DNA from 2 places in the Cupriavidus sp. 2KB_3 genome. Region 1 is predicted to be linked to the other one. Evidence: predicted binding sites of a transcription regulator. Region 1 holds the regulator's gene; the other holds the start of a gene.

Region 1 (9,169 bases):
CCGACACCCCGCTGCCGGTGCGCGGCGACGCGGTGCGGCTGGCGCAGATTCTCGGCAACCTGCTGGCCAACGCGGTGCGTTACACCGATCCGGGCGGCCGCATCGACGTGCACGCGTGGCGCGACGCCGCCGGCATCCACGCCGCCGTGGCCGACACCGGCATCGGCATCCCGCCCGGGCATCTGGGACGGCTCTTCGCACTGTTCGGCCAGTTCGACAAGAACGCGCCGCGTTCGCAGGGCGGGCTCGGCATCGGGCTCGCCACCGCGCGCAAGCTGGCGCAGATGCATGGCGGCGACGTCCACGCCACGAGCCCCGGCCCGGGGCTGGGCAGCACCTTCACCGTCGCGCTGCCCGCCAGCGACACCCCCGCCGCGGCCGACGACGCGAAACGCCGGCCCGACTCCCTGCCCAACCCGGTGCGCGTGCTGGTAGTGGATGACAACCGCGACGCCGCCGACAGCGTGGCGATGCTGCTGGACATGTACGGCGCGACCGCGACGGTGGCCTACGATGGCGCGAGCGCGCTGGCGTCCCTCGCCCAATGGTGGCCGGACGTGGTGCTGCTGGACCTCGGCATGCCTTCAATGGATGGCTACGAGGTAGCCACCCGCATCCGCCAGACCTGGCGCGACCGCCCTGTGACGCTGGTGGCGCTAACCGGCTGGGGCCAGGCCGCCGACCGCGACCGCACCCGCGCGCATGGCTTCGACGCCCACCTCGTGAAGCCGGTGGGGCTGGACGCCCTGCTGGCGCTCCTCGCCGACTGCGGCAGCGCCGCGCCGCCCAAATAAGCCGCATTCGTCACCCGCCGCGGCGATGGTCTATGGTGATAAGCCCAGGAACCAGCGGAGCGAGTGCCATGGCATACATCGACGGATTCGTACTGGCCGTGAAGACGGCCAATCGGGAAACTTACCGGCAAGTGGCGCAGAAGGCGTCTACCGTGTTCAAGGAACACGGCGCGCTGAAAGTGGTGGAATGCTGGGGCGACGATGTGCCGGAAGGCAAGGTCACCTCGTTCACCATGGCCGTCCAGCGCAAGGACGACGAGACGGTGGTGTTCTCGTGGATCCTGTGGCCCTCGCGCGAGGCGCGCGACAAGGGCATGGCCGCCGCCATGGCGGACGAACGGCTCAAGGAGGGCATGGACCCGATGCCGTTCGACGGCCAGCGCATGATCTTCGGCGGCTTCGAGGTCATCGTGGATGCCTAGTGGATGCCTAGTGGATGCCTAGTGGATGCCTAGTGGATGCCTAGCGGACGCCGGGTAGCAAAGTGCGCTCCACGGCCTCGGTGAGCGCCTGCAGCACCCGGCTGTCCTCGTCGGCCTTGCGCGACACCAGCGAGATCTGCAGCGTCGGCGCGTCGGCCCCCAGCCGCACGCGGCGCACCGGGTAGCGGTCACAGACCGTCGGGTCCATCAGCTGCACCACGGAGACGCCCAGCCCCGCGCTGACCATGGCGACGATGGCGATCACGCTGTCGAACTCCATCGCACTGCGTTTCTCCGGCATCACGCCATGCACATAGCGCGCCGCCATGGCGCCGGTGACGGTGGCGCGGTCGTAGCGGATCCAGTCGTAGCGGGCGAGCAGGTCGGCCGCGCTGGCCTCCCCGGCGTCCGGCGGGGCGATCAGCACCATCTCCCGGGTGCCCACCGGATGCCAGCGCAGGCTCGCCACGCGGCCGGTTTCGGGCCGGGCGACTACCGCCGCATCGAGTTGCCCCGCCTTGACCAGATCCAGCAGCCCGGCGCTGCGCCCGCGTACCGGCCGCACGCGCAGCTTGGGGTAGTGGTCGCGCAGGTAGCGCAGCGTGCCCGGCAGCAGCACCGGCTGGATCGACTCGATCACCCCGAGCCGGACCGAGCCCTCCACGGCCACGGACACCCGGCGCCGCAGCGCATGGAGGTAGCGCAGCCCGCCCTCCATGGCGGCGGCCACCTCGTGCGCTACGGCTGTGGGCCGCACCTGCAGGCCGGAACGGTCGAACAGGGGCTGGCCGACGTACTGCTCCAGCTGCTTCATCTGCATGCTGACCGCGCTCGGCGTGAGGTGCATCGTGGCGGCAGCCGCCGCGAACGAGCCCTCCTCGATCACGGCGGCAAGGGTGGCGAAGGTCTCCAGCTTCATCAGTTTTCCTTATCAGCGACGTCAAGGAACATCACTTTTTCTTAGCTGTGCTGAAGCTTAGACTGGCTGCACGACGTCATGCAAGGCGCTGCGCCGGCGCCCGCATCAGACGTCCCTTCCATAAGACTCCGAGACACCGCCCCCATGACTGCCGATCACCCTACTGATCACCCAGATCACCCCACCTATCGCCCCACCGCGTGGCTGGCCGCCGATGCCGACCGCGACACCTCCTGGATCCAGCGCCTCTCCGCCGCCGAAATCGCCAGCTTCGACGCCGCCCTGCACCACGCCACCGCGCTGGACAAGCCGCTGCTGGAGATGACCGCCGGTGATTTCCCGCTCGATGCCGCCGCCCGCGACGCGCTGGCCCGCGCCATCGACACCACGCAGGGCCGCTGGGGCATGTGCCTGGTCAAAGGCTTTCCCGTGCACCGCTGGACCGAGGACGAGACCCGCCTCGCCTACTGGGGCATGGGCCTGCACATGGGCGTGGCCCGCACGCAGAACCGCGCCAGCGACTTCATGAACGATGTGCGCGACGTGGGCGCCGCCTACAAGAGCAAGAACGGCCGGGGCTACAACACCAACGCCGGCCTCGACTTCCACACCGATTCCTGCGACGTGGTGGGCCTGCTGTGCCGCCGCGCCGCCCGTACCGGCGGCGCGAGCAAAGTGGTCAGCTCGATCGCCCTGCGGGACGCCATGCTGCGCCGCCGGCCGGACCTCGAAGCCGTGCTCCACACGCCGTTCCACTACAGCTACCAGGGCGCGCAGGACCCCTCCCAGCCGCCGCACTATGCCTGCACCATCCTCGGCAACCATCCGTGGGCGTTCGCCATGCGCACCAATCGCAAGAACGTGGTGGCCGCCCAGCGCGACTTCGACGATGTGCCGCGCCTGACGGCGGCCCAGGAAGCCGCCCTCGACGAACTGGACACCCTGCTGACCGACCCGAGCCTGTGCTTCTCGATGCAGCTGGAGCAGGGCGACCTGCAACTGCTGAACAACTACGTCACCGTGCATTCACGCACGAACTTCGAGGATTACGAGGAGTTCGACCGCAAGCGCCACCTGCTGCGGCTCTGGCTGGCCGTGCCGGGCGCCCAGCCGCTGCCCGATGAGTGGGCCGACTACTTCACCGACGTCCGCGCGGGCGCGGTGCGCGGTGGCCTGCGCGGCAGCGCGCGCAGCGTCGCGTTCGACGCCTACGAGCGCCGCCAGGCCGCCGCGCTGGGCATGCCGCTGATGCCATGGGCACCGGCCACCCGGCCCGCCTCCGCCGCGACGGCCTAGCCGCCGGCATCCCCCACAGAAAAATACAAAGACAAAAACGGAGACAAGCCATGGAACGACGCGATTTCCTCGCGCTGCTGTCGGCGGCGCTGATCCTGCCCCCGGGTCTGGCGCGCGCAGCGCCAGCCGTCACGAAAGTCCTCGTCGGCGCTACCCCGGGCGGCGGTACCGACATCGTTGCCCGCTCGCTCTCGGCGGAGCTGGAGCAGCGGCTCAAGCATCCCTTTATCGTCGAGAACCGGGGCGGCGCGGCCGGCAATATCGCGGCCATCGCCGTGGCCAAGGCGGACCCCGATGGCGGCACGCTGCTGCTGAGCTACACCAGCCACGCCATCAATCCGGCGCTGTTCGAGAAGAAGCCGTTCGACGCCATCAAGGACTTCACGCCGATCTCGCTGATCGCCAGTTCGCCGCTGATCCTGGTGTCGCGCCCGGACCTTGGCGTCAGCAACCTGCGCGAGCTGGTGGCGCTGGCGAAGTCGAAGCCGGGCAAGCTGAGCATCGCCGTGGCCGGCGTGGGCAGCGCCAACCATCTGGCGGGAGAAATGCTCAAGCACGAGGCTGGCATCGACATCGTCAGCGTGCCGTACAAGGGCGCCGGCCCGGCCGTGGCCGATGTGGTGGGTAGTCAGGCCGACCTGCTGCTCGGCAACGTGGCCACGGTGCAGCCGCTGCTGGCGGCCGGCAAGCTCAAGGGGCTCGCCGTAAGCAGCCCGCAGCGGCTGGCGGCGTTTCCGGACCTGGCGCCGATTGCCGATCTCGTGCCGGGCTTCGACTACAGCTCGTGGTACGGGCTGCTCGGCCCGGCCGGCATGCCGCCGGACCTGGTGCGGGAGCTGGAGACGGCAGCGCGCGCTGCCGTAGCGGCGCCGGCCATGCGCAAGCGCTTGCAGGGGGAAGGTCTGGTACCGGTGGGGAACAGCGCCACCCAGTTCGCGCAGTTCCTGCAGGCGGAAATCGCGCGATGGGCGAAGGTGGTGGCCGTCACGCACACACGCGTGGCGTGAGCCAGCAGATGGGAAATGCGGGGGACGTGCGGGGGACGTGCGGGGGACGTGCGGGGGACGCGCCGCTGGCGGTTAGCGGAAGCTGACCGTCACCTCGTTGCTGCGCCCTTGCAGCGACGGCGCCAGACCGCCGCTTCCCGGCACGCGGAAGGCGAACACGAAGCCCTTGCTGGCATCGTCGCCGACGAAGGCGTTGGTCTTGCCCTCGGCGCCCGGCAGCATCACGCAGCGGTCGGCATTGCAGAGGTAGGCTTGCAGGTCCGGCGGCGGCACGCGTGTGAAGCTGTAGCGCCAGCGCACCGCCGTGATGACGCCAGCCGACTGGGGCAGCACCCCGCCCGGCACGATCGGCGCGGACAGCGCGCGCTGGCCCCGGTTCGCAATCATCGGGCCTACCGCCGAGCCGGTCCAGGCATGGCGCGACGGGCCGATTTCCAGCGTCGCTTTCGTCAAGCCCTGCGCCGCCAGGATCGCCGGCAAGAAGCCGCAGAGCGCGGCCACCGTCATCGACAGCCAGGCTCGCATTACAACAGGCCCCGCAGCTGGTTGCGCAGGCGGGTAATCGCCTGGCTGCGGATCTGGCACACGCGCGACTCGGTCACTTCCAGCACCGCGCCAATCTCGCGCAGGTTCAGTTCCTGGTCGTAGCACAGCGACAGCACCAGCTTCTCCCGCTCGGGCAGCTTGTCGATGGCGCGGATCAGCGCCTCGCGCATGCCGGACTCCATCAGCACGGTCAGCGGGTTGGCGTCGTCGGTCACGCCAAGGTGGCGGTCCAGGAAGTCTTCCTCGCCGGAACGCTCGAAGTCCTCGTAGTGCAGCAGCTGGCAGCCGTAGACCTCGTTGAGCAGCTCCTGGTACTCGTCGAGCGGCATGTCCAGTTCCTTGGCCACCTCGGAGTCGATCGGCGTGCGGCCGAGCTTCTGTTCGAGGCCGCGCTGGGTGCGCTCGATCTTGCGCGTGAACTGGCGCAGGCTGCGCGACTGCCAGTCGTTGGCGCGCACCTCGTCCAGCATCGCGCCTCGGATGCGCTGGCTCGCATAGGTCTCGAAGCGCGCGCCATGGTTGTCTTCATAGCGCTTGGCAGCATCGAGCAGGCCGATCATGCCGGCCTGGATCAGGTCGTCGATCTGGACACTGGCAGGCAGCTTGGCCGCCAGTTGCAACGCGATCCGTCGCACCAGCGGCGCATGTGACTTGACCACGCCTGCCTGTTCGAGCTTTCCCTGAATCGTATACATGGTGGAATTCTCGGTAAGAACTTGGTTCGGTGCCAGCGCCCCGCCTGGCATGGTGGCCTGCGGGGCGGACTGGCTGGCTGAGTGTCGGTCCGGTTGTTGCGACTTCTTGTTCTGTTGTCAGGCGGGAACGGCCGCGGCCATTCCCGGAGAGACTGCTTCCTGGCGCAGCGGCCATGCCCCGATGCCGCTGGCCACGTGGCGCAGCGCACCGGTGGCCGCGGCGGCCGGATAGGCCTCCACGACGCAGCGGCCCAGCTGCAGCGCACGCGCCACCAGCGGATCCAGCGGCAGGTAGCCCGCCAGGCTTGCCTCCACGCCCAGGTACTGGCTCGCCGTGCGGGCCAGGTTGCGCGAGAGGGCCATCACCGTCGCTTCCTTGTCCGCCATGTTGACGATCAGCTGGAAGTGACGGCATGCGAATTCATGGTGCAGCCGCTTGATGCAGGCATAGGCTGCGGTGATCGACGTGGCCTCGGGCCGCATCACGATCACGAAGTTGTGCGCCGCGCCGGCCATGGGCGACAGCGCGCCGGTCTCGCTCGACTGCGCATCGACCAGCACCGTGCGGATGCCTGGCAAGGCACGGTCGTCGATCGGCGCGCCGGCGGGCACGTTGCCGGCCGGCAGCACCGCCACGCCGCTGGCGGCGCGGGTGCCGAGCGCTGCGTCGAACGGCATCCGTCCGCCCAGCACATCGGCCAGCGTGGCCTTCGGCGCCGCGCCGGCCAGCCGGATAGCGCGCGCGGCGGCGCGGTCTTCATCGGCCAGCAGCACGCGTTCGCCCTGCATGGCGAGCGCGTTGGCCAGGCCGAGCGCCACGGTGGTGGTACCGGCGCCAGCCTCGCAGCCCACCACGGCGATACGCCGGGTAACGCGCGGTGCCAGCATGCGGCGCAGGCTTTCCGCCTGGTCGGAGCCCATCAGGTTCAAGGCTTACTCTCCTGCCGGGGCCAGTTGGCGCGCGCCGATGGCGTCCATCGCCTGGCGTGCCGCGTCGGGCGTGTCGTCAAAGGCCGGCGCCGGGGCCGCGTTGCGGCCCGGATAGTTCTCAAGCACGTCCAGCAGCGCCAGCAGGCGGCCCATGCCTTCGTTGAGCACGGCGCCGGACACCGGCGCGTTGACGCGGGCGGAGGCACGGCCAGCCAGGCGCGACAGGAACGCCGGGGCCGTCGGCGTGGGGTTGTGTTGCAGGCGCAGCGCGGTCAGGCCAAGCTGCACCGAGACCAGCGTGCCGAGTGTGTCGCCATCGCCCTCAACGTCGCCCTCGTTGCCCTGCGCGAAGTGCTCCATCGCATGGCGCAGCGTGCGGAACTGCTCCTCCGCATGGTGCGTCCACTGGGCCCAGCGGGCCACCTGGGCGGCCACGTCGGCCAGCGCGGGATCGCACAGCACGTAGTCCACGGACAGCATGTCGCCGGTTTCGCGGTCGACCAGACGGGACACCACGAGGCAAGCCTCGGTGCCGGCTTCGGCACCGGCGCCCTGGCCACGGCCACGCGCGGCGGCGCGCACCTGGCCTTCGGGCACGCGCACCATGCAGTGGCCGAGCCAGTGCACGGCGTCGCGGTCGCGGCAAGTGGTGTCGCCAATGGCGAGGAAGGTGAGCGTGTCCGCGATGGTGTCGAGCTTGTTGGCAGCGCCGTCGGCAATCACGCGCGTGGTCTTGCGCGTGCCGGCCACCCAGCGCTCGCCCAGTTGCTGCCAGCGCGCCAGCGTGGTGGCGGACGGCAGCGAGGCATTGAGGTTGACCACGGTGCGGGCAGCGGACAGCGTGGCGCGCACGGTAGCGGCTTCGGCTTCCGCCTCGGCCTCGGCCATCGACTGGCGCGTGCGGCCGGCGGGCACCACGGTGGTGGCCAGCGGCGTGCCGTCACGGTCGGCCAGCCACAGCGTCTGTTGCAGCAGTTGCGGGGCGCGGCGGCCCGGCACGGTCTGCGAGGCGGTGCCGGTTACGGCGAGTACATAGCGGTCGCACGCGCGGCTGGCGTCGCGGCACATCGACAGGCGCACCTGCTGGGCCATCTGGCGCAGCGCCGGCGCACCGGCCCCGCGTTGCTGCCACAGCGAGCGGGCCACGTCGAAGCCGTACTGCGCGCCGTTGAGTTCCTCCACGCATACGCCCACGGCGTTGGCGCTGTCGGTCAGCGAGCGCAGCACATCGTCGGCGCCGGCGCGCTCGGTCTGGGCCGGCTCGGCGGCGCTGGCCTGGCGGCGCGCCACATCGGCATCGGCAAACAGCGAGCCACGGCGCGGCGTCAGGAAGGCACGTTCCACCAGGGCATCGGCCTGGGCCAGTTCGAGATGCTCGGGCACGCGCTGGCCAGTGGAGGCGTAGAACACGGGCAGGCGATGACGGATCACCACGTCGAGCACCGAGCCGAGGTGGGTGGCTTCGTCCAGCTTGCTGATGATGCAGCCGTCGATGCCGGCGGCGTCGCCAGCGGTGTCGTTACGGTAGGCGTGCACCACTTCATTGAGGGTGTCGCCGTGCGCGGCGCCGTTGAGCAGCAGCACACGCTGCATCGGGGCCTGCACGCCAGCCAGCATCGAGATCTGGTCAGACAGGCTGCGGTCGCGCTGGCTCATGCCCACCGTGTCGATGATGACGAGGTGCTTGTCCTTCATGGCCGACAGCGCGAAACGCAGGTCGGCGGCGTCCTTCACGGCGTGCACGGGCACGCCGAGGATGTCGCCATAGATGCGCAGCTGCTCGTGCGCGCCGATCCGGAAGCGGTCGGTGGTCAGCAGCGCGAGCTTGCCGGGGCCGTGGCGCAGCACGAAGCGCGCCGCCAGCTTGGCGGTGGTGGTGGTCTTGCCGACGCCGGTCGGGCCAATCAGCGCGAGCACGCCGCCCTGCGCGAACAGCGTGTCCTCATCGGCCAGCACCGGCACCTTGCGGGCCAGTTCCTGGCGGATCCAGGCCATCGCGGCCGGACGGTCCGTGCCCACGGGCAGGTGGGCGAGCAGCGTGCGCGAGAGCTGGCCCGAGAAGCCGGCGTTGACGAGCCATTCGAACAGCGACTCGCGCAGCGGGTCGCCAGCGGCCACGCCGGCGGGCGTGTTGGCCAGGCCGGCGAACTGGCGCTCCAGCATGCTGCGCATCGAGGCCAGCTCGCCGCGCAGGTCGCCGAGTGCGGCCGGCTCGGGGGCGTCCGCGGCCATCATCGACGGCATCTGCGCCATCGGGGCCGGTGCGATCTGGGACATCGGTGACAGCGAGCCCATCGGGCTCATCGCCAGCATCGGCGCGGATGGTGATGATGGCGCGTACGGCTGTGCCGTGGCGCTGACGGCGCCCAGGTCGGCATCGCGCATCGCCACGATCTCCACGCCACCCTCGACGGCCCGGTTGGACAGCACCACGGCGTCGGGACCCATGGCCTCGCGCACCTTGCGCATCGCTTCGCGGCCGTTGGCCGCCACAAACTTTGCCACGCTCATGTTCGTTCCTTACGCCGCGCCGCCGATCATTGCGGTAATGCGGATATTG
Region 2 (9,169 bases), 150 kb from region 1:
ATATAGGCGCCGAACGGAATGGCCAGCGTTAGCGGCACCAGCCGCAGCGCAGCGGTGTCGGCATGGGCGCCGCCCACCACCTGGAAGCGCAGCGGCAGCAGCACCGACATTGCAATCAGCTGGAAGAAGCACAGGAACAGCGTGGTGCAGCAGATGGCCACCGTGGGCACGCGCAGCATCGACAGCGGAATCACCGGATCGACGGCGCGCCGCTCCTGCCAGACGAACAGCACCATGCCGACGACGCCCGCCGCCAGCAGGCCGAGGGTGTGGAGTTCCAGCGGCGAGTGGCCCTGCCCCAGACGGGTCAGGAACACCAGCACGCCCGAGAGCCCGCCGCCGAACAGCAGCGCGCCGAGGTAGTCGATGCGGTGCCGGCGCCCGCCCACGGGCAGGTGGCGCAGCGCGCGGCGCACCACCACCAGCGCCAGCAGGGACAGCGGGATATTGATCCAGAAGATCCAGCGCCAGGACAGGAAATGCGCCAGGTAACCGCCGATGACCGGGCCGGCCATGCTCGCCACGGCCCAGACCCCGCTCACATAGCCCTGGTAGCGGCCACGCTCGCGCAGCGGCACCACATCGGCGATGGTCGCCTGCGAGACCGAGATCAGCCCGCCGCCGCCCAGGCCCTGCAGGATGCGGGCGAGGATCAGCATTGGCATGGTCGTGGCCATGGCGCAGAAGATCGACGCCAGCAGAAACAGCACGATCGAGAACGAGAGGACGGAACGGCGCCCGAGCACGTCGGACAGCTTGCCGTAGATCGGCGTCACCACGGTGGAGGCCACGAGGTACGCCGAGATCACCCAGGCCATGTCCTCGAAACCGTTCAGCTGGAGCGCGATGTCCGGCAGCACCACGGCCACGATCGACTGTTCCAGCGCCCCGAGCAGGATGGCCAGCATCAGGCCGAACAGCACCTGCATGACGGGTACGTCTGGCGGCGGGGTATCTGGGGCGCGAGCGGGCTGCGGGGGGGAGGACTGCACTGGAGAGGCGGACATGGAAGGCCTGCGTGGCAGACGGCGGCGCGACCGGCCGTGCCTGCTCTTGTGTGGTCAAGGAGAGCCGGTATTGTAGGCGCATGCCGCCGGCCCCGCTTGCCGAAGTGCCGTATGGCCTACAGGTGGCTTACAGGCTACCTTCAGGAGGACACCGGGCGACGCCGGGCGCCGCCTGAAGGTAGGACCGCTACTGTCGATCAGAAGATCAGCAGATCAGAAGGTTTCCCAGTCGCCGGCCTCGGCCATGGCAGGCGCGGGCGCGGCGGCGGGACGGCGGCGGGCCGGCGTGGACAGCACGGGCTCCTTGCGCTGCGGCGTCACCGCCGGGCGCGGCTTGGCGGGCGTAACCGGCTGGCGCGCGGACAGCACCGACGGCTGCGCCTTGCGCGCCACCGGCGGACGCACCGCAGCCGGCACAACCGGGGCGCGGGCGCCACGCGGCGCCGGGGCGGGTGCCGGGGCCGTCGTTGCCTTGGCCGGCAGCGCGGGCGCGGCCGGGCGGCTGATGGCCCGCACGCGGGCGGGTGCCGGCGCGGCCAGGGCCGGGGCCTTGGCCTTGGCAGGGGCGGCAATGCGCGGCGCAGCCGTCACCACGGCCTGGGGCGCGCGTGCCTCGGGGGCGCGCACGCCGCCCAGGTCGAAGCGCGCCACCTCGGACACCAGCCCGCCGGCCTGCTGCATCAGGCTCTCGGCCGCCGCGCTGGCCTGCTCCACCAGTGCCGCGTTCTGCTGCGTCACCGATTCCATCTGGGTAATCGCCAGGCTGACCTGCTCGATGCCGGCGGTCTGCTCCTCGCTGGCCGCGCTGATCTCGCCCATGATGTCGGTCACGCGGCGCACGGCGCCAACGATATCGTCCATGGTCTTGCCGGCCACTTCCACCTGCTTGGCGCCGTCCTGGACCTGACGCACCGAGCTGTTGATCAGTTCGCCGATCTCCTTGGCCGCCGACGACGAGCGCTGCGCCAGGCTGCGCACCTCGGCCGCCACCACGCTGAAGCCCCGGCCCTGCTCGCCGGCGCGAGCCGCTTCCACGGCGGCGTTCAGCGCAAGGATATTGGTCTGGAAGGCGATGCCCTCGATCACGCTGATGATCTCGGCCACGCGCGCGGAGGACTTCGAGATACCGTCCATCGTGTCCACCACGCTGCGCACCACCCTGCCACCTTCCGTGGCCACGTCCGAGGCGTTGACCGCCAGCTGGTTGGCCTGGCGGGCATTCTCGGCGTTCTGGCGCACAGTGGAGGTCAACTCTTCCATCGAGGCGGCAGTCTCCTCGAGCGAGGCCGCCTGCTGCTCGGTCCGCTGGGACAGGTCGGTATTGCCGATGGAAATCTCGCGCGCCGCCGTGTCGATCGAGCCGGCGGCCTGCTGGATGCCGCGCACCAGCACGCCAAGCTGGCCGAAGGCACGTTCCATCGCGCCGAGCATGCGGCCCATCTCGTCCTGGGTGCGCACGGCAATGGGATGGCCCAGGCGGCCCTGGGCTAGCGCCTCGGCGGCGTCCAGCGCCTGGCCGGCCGGGCGCGTCACCGAGCGGGTGATGGCCAGGCCGAGCAGCGCGGCGATCACGGCGGCAGCGGCCGCCAGGCCGATCAGCAGGTTGCGGGCAAAGACATATTGGGCGGAGGCCTCGCCCACGGCGTCGACGGCCAACTTCCGGCCCATCGCGGCAAACTGGTCGAGATTGTCGAAGTAGGCGGCCTGGGCGGTCGGCAGCGTCACGATCAGGCCAGCGCGCGCACTATTGAAGTCACCGGCGCGCAATTGCTGCATGACAAGGTCGAGCTGCCCGTTGTAGGCCTTGCGGGCCTCGGTCAGCTGCCCGAACTTCGCCACGGAATCGGCGCGGCCACCGGCCGTGACGACCTTGCCGAAGGCATCGAGGCCGGCGCCCATTTCCTCGCGCATCTTCATGATCTTGTCCGCGTTCTGCGCGGCCAGCGCCACGTCCTCGGTCAGCGCGCCGTCGCGCACCAGCACGCCGATCATCAGCGCGCTCTCCTTCACGCGGTTCAGGTCGATGACGCGCAGCAGGCGCTGCTCCACCGCCTGGTGCATCGCCTCGTTCATGCCGCGCAGCGCGGTCACGCCCACGGCCGCCACGGCCGCCAGCAGCAACACCACCGCACAGAATGCCAGGGACAGTCGTGCTCCGATACCCATGTTTCGCAAGCCCATCTCAGCGTACCTTTCTCTCTTTTTTCGATGTTCGGACGGTCGTCTGGCATCCACCGGAAACCGGGTGTCGCCACCAGCGCTATCGGGCGCGCCGGTGCGCTTCTTGAGCGGAAAATCGAAATAGGGGGAAAAGTGCCGGTAGTTCGTCAAATTGCCGCATCAACGAGTGGCGTCTAATCTGTTCCGGGCACTCCGGCCCGGCCGACCACGGCCACTGCGGCACCAGACCGCGACGAAACGACGAGGGCAAAAAAAAGAAGCCCACGCGCGGGGTGCTCGTAGGCTTTCAGGACTGCTGTGAAAGACCGGGGGTAAACCGGTCCGAACATAGGAATATAAACCTGCTTACATGAGGTGTAAATCAAGCTTCTATCAGGGAATACCCTGATAGCGGCTGTAGCGAATTCGGCACTTTCGCCTCGTATATCGTGCCATACCGCACATTCGGGCATATCGGCAGTTATCGGCCAGCGTCCCGCAAAGCTTTAGCGCGAGCGGATTGCGGCGCAAGCGTTGCCTTTCTGTCAGACCCTGACAACGAAGGTGCGACTTCAATCACACCGACTGCATCAATAAAATAAATAGAGCTTTACCTCTAGGCCTCGTCTGCTAGCCGACTTTGTCAACACTTGTAAAACTTTGTTACCCTCCCGGCTGAAGTATTCCCCTTCTCTCTTCGCAAGGCCGACTGAACCGCTCGGCCGGATGGCGCCATGCAACCGCTCGGTAGGCGCGCCCGCTATCGTGATGAAGGTGAGCCCCTGCCCCGGCTCCGAGAGTGAATGTTTCATATCACGCCAGGATCAGAGCGCCCCACCCGTCACTTTTAGTGCGGCCTCGATCCATGCGCCTGGTCCTCGGACCGTTGACAGCCGCCAGAACCCTCGCGGGCTCTTCCGGAGAAGTTGTGAAGCAGGAAAAAAAGGTCCCCCGTCCCAGCCGAAAGTTGCAGCATCTGCACTTTGCGGCCCACAGCGCCAGCCGCAATACCGTCATCGTGCACCTCTCCAATGGCACGCGGCTGACCGGGATCGTGCTGGCCTCGGACAATTACATGATTCTGCTGGGCAAGACGGGCGACGATCCCACGCCGACGGTGGTCTACAAGCGCGCCATTACCGTGGTGACGCCGGCGCACGCGCCGGAAGCCGACGCGGCGGTGCTGGACGCCGAGGCGTCGCCCGATTTTGTGCGTCTATATATACCGCGCACCCGCAAGCGGCGCTGACGCGGCCTGGCCGGCCCGTCCCGGCGGCGCCCCGTTCGTTCCCCGGGCCGGCCGGCATCCGCAATAACGCCGGGGGTTTCCGGCCCCGCCCGCAAACTCTCGCAAAGATCACTCTAAAGTCTCCTACCGCCCTGTCGATAACCCTTGCAACGGAGGCACTCTACGCCCTGCAACGCAGGCAGCCAACGTTACGGCACCCGCCGGAATGCCTAAAACATTGCAAATAGGAGTCGTACCATGGCGCAAGTCATCAACACCAACATTCTGTCGCTGCAAACGCAGAGCAACCTGAACACGTCGCAATCGTCGCTGAACAGCGCGATCCAGCGTCTGTCGTCGGGCCTGCGCATCAACAGCGCCAAGGACGATGCTGCTGGTCAAGCCATCGCCAACCGCTTCACCGCCAACATCAAGGGCCTGACGCAAGCTTCGCGTAACGCCAACGACGGTATCTCGATCGCGCAAACGACCGAAGGCGCGCTGAGCGAAGTCAACAACAACCTGCAACGTGTCCGTGAACTGTCGGTGCAGGCCGCCAACGGCACGAACTCGTCTTCGGACCTGAAGTCGATCCAGGACGAAATCAAGCAACGTCTGTCGGAAATCGACCGCGTGTCGGCTCAGACCCAGTTCAACGGCGTGAAGGTCCTGGCCAAGGATCAAAACATGTCGATCCAGGTTGGTGCCAACGACAGCGAAACGATTTCGATCGCCCTGAAGCAAATCACGTCGAAGACCCTCGGCGTTGCTGGCTTCAGCGTTGCCGGCCCGCAAGGCGCCACGGCTTCGATCGGTTCCGCCGCCGCTCAAACGGCTCTGGGTTCCGCCACCCCGGTGACGGCTGCTTCGGCAACCGGCATCGCCGCCGCTGACATCCAGCGCGCCCTGGGCCTGAACACCTCGGCAGCCATCAACTCGCAATCCGTGGTGACGGATTCGAACGGCAACTGGTTCGTGCAAGTGAGCATGACCGGCCTGACCGCCGCCGACGACGCCGCTCTGTCGTCGAAGGGCTTCGCTGGCAACGGTACCGCCACGTCGACTACGATGTACATCGCCGTCAAGCCGACCGACGCTTCGGTGTCCGGTTCCACCGCTGGCTTCACGCTGACGGGTTCGTCGCTGCAAGCTTCGGACTTCCAACAAGCAGCCACGACCAACCCGCTGGCCACGCTGGACAAGGCCCTGTCGACGGTTGACAACCTGCGTTCGAGCCTCGGTGCTGTGCAGAACCGCTTCGAATCGACGATCAACAACCTGAGCACGACGGTGAACAACCTGTCGGCTTCGCGTTCGCGCATCGAAGACGCTGACTACGCAACGGAAGTGTCGAACATGACCCGCGCGCAGATCCTGCAACAAGCTGGTACCTCGGTGCTGTCGCAAGCGAACCAGACCACGCAAAACGTGCTGTCGCTGCTGCGTTAATCGCCGCGCCGCAAGAAGGCCGGGCCGCAAGGCCCGGCTTTTTTGCCGGAATGTTTTGCAGGCAGCCCACTGCCTGCAAAGCGTTTCCACCAAGCAGAACCACACGCCCTACCGGACGGAGCTGACCATGGCATCTTCCAATCCCGTTTCCACTCCGGCGGCCCGCATTTCCGCCGACACCGTGACCCTCGCCCCGGCCCACGCCGCGCCGACCGCCACGGTGCGCGCCGTTCGCCCCGTCCAGTCCGCCCACCAGGCGGACGCTGGCGCTTCCGGCGACGCCCCTGCCGAGACCGCCACGGCAGTGCAGGAACTGGTCGATGTCCTGAAGACCACCTCCATCGGCCTGCGCTTCGAGATCGACGACCAGACGCACCGCGTGATCACCAAGGTCGTGGACAAGGAGACGGGCGAGATCATCCGGCAAATGCCGAATGAAGACGTTGTGCGCCTGGCGCGCGCGATCGACAAGCTCCAGGGCTTGTTCGTGAGCCACGCCGTCTGATATCTGCAACCTCCCAGTTGAAGTCAAATAACAATAGGTAGAAAAAGACATGGCAATCTCTTCCATCGGTGTCGGTTCCAACCTCGAGCTGCAAACGCTGCTCGACAAGCTCCAGGCAGCGGAAGAACTCCCGCTGACGCAAATCAACAACCAGGCCAAGAGCTACCAGGCCAAGCTGTCCGGCTACGGCACCATCAAGAGCGTGCTGGATGCCTACTCGGCCGCCGCCAAGACGCTCGGTACCGCCGCCACGTACAGCGCCGTCAAGGCCAGCGTGACCTCGGACAGCGTGCTCAGCGCCACCACCGACGCGACCGCCGTGGCGGGTAGCTACCAGATCGACGTGACGTCGCTGGCCGCGGCGCAATCGCTGGTCTCGAAGCAGGTAACGGACAAGAAGGCCGCCATCGGCGGCGGCACGATCACCGTGGACTTCGGCGCCGACCTCGCCACGGGCGGCACGCCGACCAGCACCAAGACGGTGACGATCGGCTCCGACACCTCGCTGGAAGGCATCCGCGACTCGATCAACAAGGCCAATATCGGCGTGACCGCCAGCATCATCAACGACGGCTCGGGCACGCCGTACCACATCGTGCTGACGTCCAACAAGACCGGCACGGATTCGGGCATGCGCATCAGCGCCAGCGACAGCGCCGTGAGCGACATCGTCGCCTACGACCCCGCCCTGGCCACGCAGCCGAACGGCATGTCCGAGAAGGTGGCCGCTGCCAACGCCGCGCTGAAGATCAATGGCATCGACGTCACGAGCCAGAGCAACACCGTGGTGGACGCCGCCCAGGGCGTGACCTTGACGCTGAAGTCCAAGGGCACCACCACCATGAGCGTGACGCGCGACGACGCGTCCATCAAGGCCGCCGTGCAGGGCTTTGTCACCGCGTACAACAACATCCTGACGGCCGTCGGCTCGCTGACCACGTTCGATACCGATGCCGGCACCGCCGGCGCGCTGAACGGCGACGGCACGCTGCGCAACATCGCCACGCGCCTGCGCTCGATGCTGACCGCGCCGATGTCCGATGGCAACGGCGGCTCCATCACCCTGTCCGACCTCGGCATCGAGTTCAACGTGACGCCCGAGAACGCGGGCAAGCTGCAGATCAACGACGACAAGCTGAACAAGGCGCTGGCCGGCAACATCCAGGGTCTGTCGAACTTCTTCACGGGCGTGAATGGCGCGTCGGGCATGGGCAAGACCGTCACCGACTACGTCGACTCGCTGAACGGCACGTCCGGCGCGCTGACCGCTGCCACCGATGGCATCACTGCCACGCTGAAGGACCTGGAGAAAAAGTACACGGCGACGGAAGACCGTGTCACGGCGACCATGGACCGCTACCGCGCCCAGTTCACGCAGCTGGACCTGCTGATTTCGCAACTGAACCAGACCAAGAGCTACCTGACGGAGCAGTTCGCGGCCATCAACGGTTCCGGCAGCAAGTAATTTAACGGAGGCAACATGTTCGCGCGCCAAGCCATCAACGCCTATGCCCAGGTCGGTGTACAGACCGGGGTCATGAGCGCCAGCCCGCACAAGCTGATTGTGATGCTGTACGACGGGGCCCGCTCGGCCATCGCCCGTGCCAGGTTCCACCTGGACAATGGCGAGCTGGAGGCGCGCGGCAATGCCATCTCCAAGGCGATCAACATCATCGACAACGGGCTGCGCGCAGTGCTGGACCACGAGGCCGGCGGGGAGATCTCCGCCAACCTCGAATCGCTGTATGAATACATGACCCGTCGCCTGATGCTGGCCAACCTGCGCGGCGATGCCACCCTGCTGTCGGAAGTGGATGCCCTGCTCGAGAATCTTGCCTCGGCCTGGACCGCCATCGACCCGGCAGCCCCCACCGACACCGAGCAGGCCCTGACGCCCGTCGTCCAGCCCGCCCTGCAGGAATCCTGAGATGTTCCATATGTCCCCCATCGTCAGAAGCTACGAAGAGCTGCTGGTGCTCTCGGAGCAGATGCTCGAAGCCGCGCGCGCGTCCAACTGGGATGCGCTCAACGATCTCCAGCAGGTCTACATGGCCGAAGTGGATCGCCTGCGCCTGCTCGACCACAGCAAGCCCTTCACCGACAACGAACGCCTGCGCCGCTTCCAGTTGCTGGAGCGCATCCTGGCGTACGATGCCCGGATTCGCGACCTGACCATGCCGCGCCTGGCCCAGCTGGGCGAACTGCTGAACAGCTCGCGCCGCAAGCTCGAACTGTCCGCCACCTACGGCGCCACCGCCTGAATCCACGCCCCTTCCGTGCTTGCGGAAGGGATCGACCGACGCGTATCACGTCCATCGCCATCCGCTGACACGCGCCCATGACTGGCATCCAAATCCCGGCGGCCCTGGTGCCCCACGCCGCACCGGACACGCAACTCTCGCGCCCGGCGCTGGCTATCGACAAACTCGCGGCCCTGATGCCGGTGCAGGACGTCTCCCAGGGCGACGTGCAGTCGTCCACGGGCGAGACCGTCCAGGCCCGCCAGCCCAACGCGGTCGGCCCCGGCGCCATGGATGCGCGCGGCAACGCGCTGACCAGTTCCACGCGCGAGACCCTGAGCTTCGCCGCGCGCGCCATTCTCGATCTGTTCGAATCGGGCGATGCACAGCCGCTACAGACGCGGGCCCCGCTGCTGTCCACCGCGCCCGGTGCAGGCAACGCGTCGGCGGCCACGCTGTCCGCAGCACTCGCCACGCTGGTCGACCAGAGCGGCTTGTTTTACGAATCGCATGTGGCGCAATGGGTGGTGGGCCAGCGCCCGCTGTCCGCCCTGCTCCAGGAACCGCAGGCCGGCCTGCG

The links. Region 1 encodes FliA, which starts transcription of late flagellar genes. Its sites were predicted from a motif close to CTAAAGTTTNNNNNNNNNNNGCCGNTA; they were not measured.
Region 2: AB4120_RS08690 (FliC/FljB family flagellin) is a predicted target of FliA. The motif match lies at 4,530-4,556, and genes of this name have one in related genera.

What each region holds. Positions count from the first base shown of each region.
Region 1 is NZ_JBFRHD010000006.1:98,612-107,780, reverse strand. Features, by position in the region: gene AB4120_RS07985 (hybrid sensor histidine kinase/response regulator) at 1-794, shown strand, start outside; gene AB4120_RS07980 (DUF1428 domain-containing protein) at 863-1,216, shown strand; gene AB4120_RS07975 (LysR family transcriptional regulator) at 1,257-2,135, opposite strand; gene AB4120_RS07970 (TauD/TfdA family dioxygenase) at 2,280-3,431, shown strand; gene AB4120_RS07965 (tripartite tricarboxylate transporter substrate-binding protein) at 3,482-4,438, shown strand; gene AB4120_RS07960 (flagellar protein FlhE) at 4,511-4,963, opposite strand; gene AB4120_RS07955 (RNA polymerase sigma factor FliA) at 4,963-5,679, opposite strand; gene AB4120_RS07950 (MinD/ParA family ATP-binding protein) at 5,797-6,600, opposite strand; gene flhF (flagellar biosynthesis protein FlhF) at 6,613-9,120, opposite strand; gene flhA (flagellar biosynthesis protein FlhA) at 9,130-9,169, opposite strand, start outside.
Region 2 is NZ_JBFRHD010000006.1:249,023-258,191, reverse strand. Features, by position in the region: gene AB4120_RS08705 (MDR family MFS transporter) at 1-1,007, opposite strand, end outside; gene AB4120_RS08700 (methyl-accepting chemotaxis protein) at 1,221-3,173, opposite strand; gene AB4120_RS08695 (RNA chaperone Hfq) at 4,096-4,416, shown strand; gene AB4120_RS08690 (FliC/FljB family flagellin) at 4,654-5,844, shown strand; gene AB4120_RS08685 (flagellar protein FlaG) at 5,972-6,349, shown strand; gene fliD (flagellar filament capping protein FliD) at 6,399-7,814, shown strand; gene fliS (flagellar export chaperone FliS) at 7,830-8,276, shown strand; gene AB4120_RS08670 (flagellar protein FliT) at 8,278-8,610, shown strand; gene AB4120_RS08665 (flagellar hook-length control protein FliK) at 8,688-9,169, shown strand, end outside.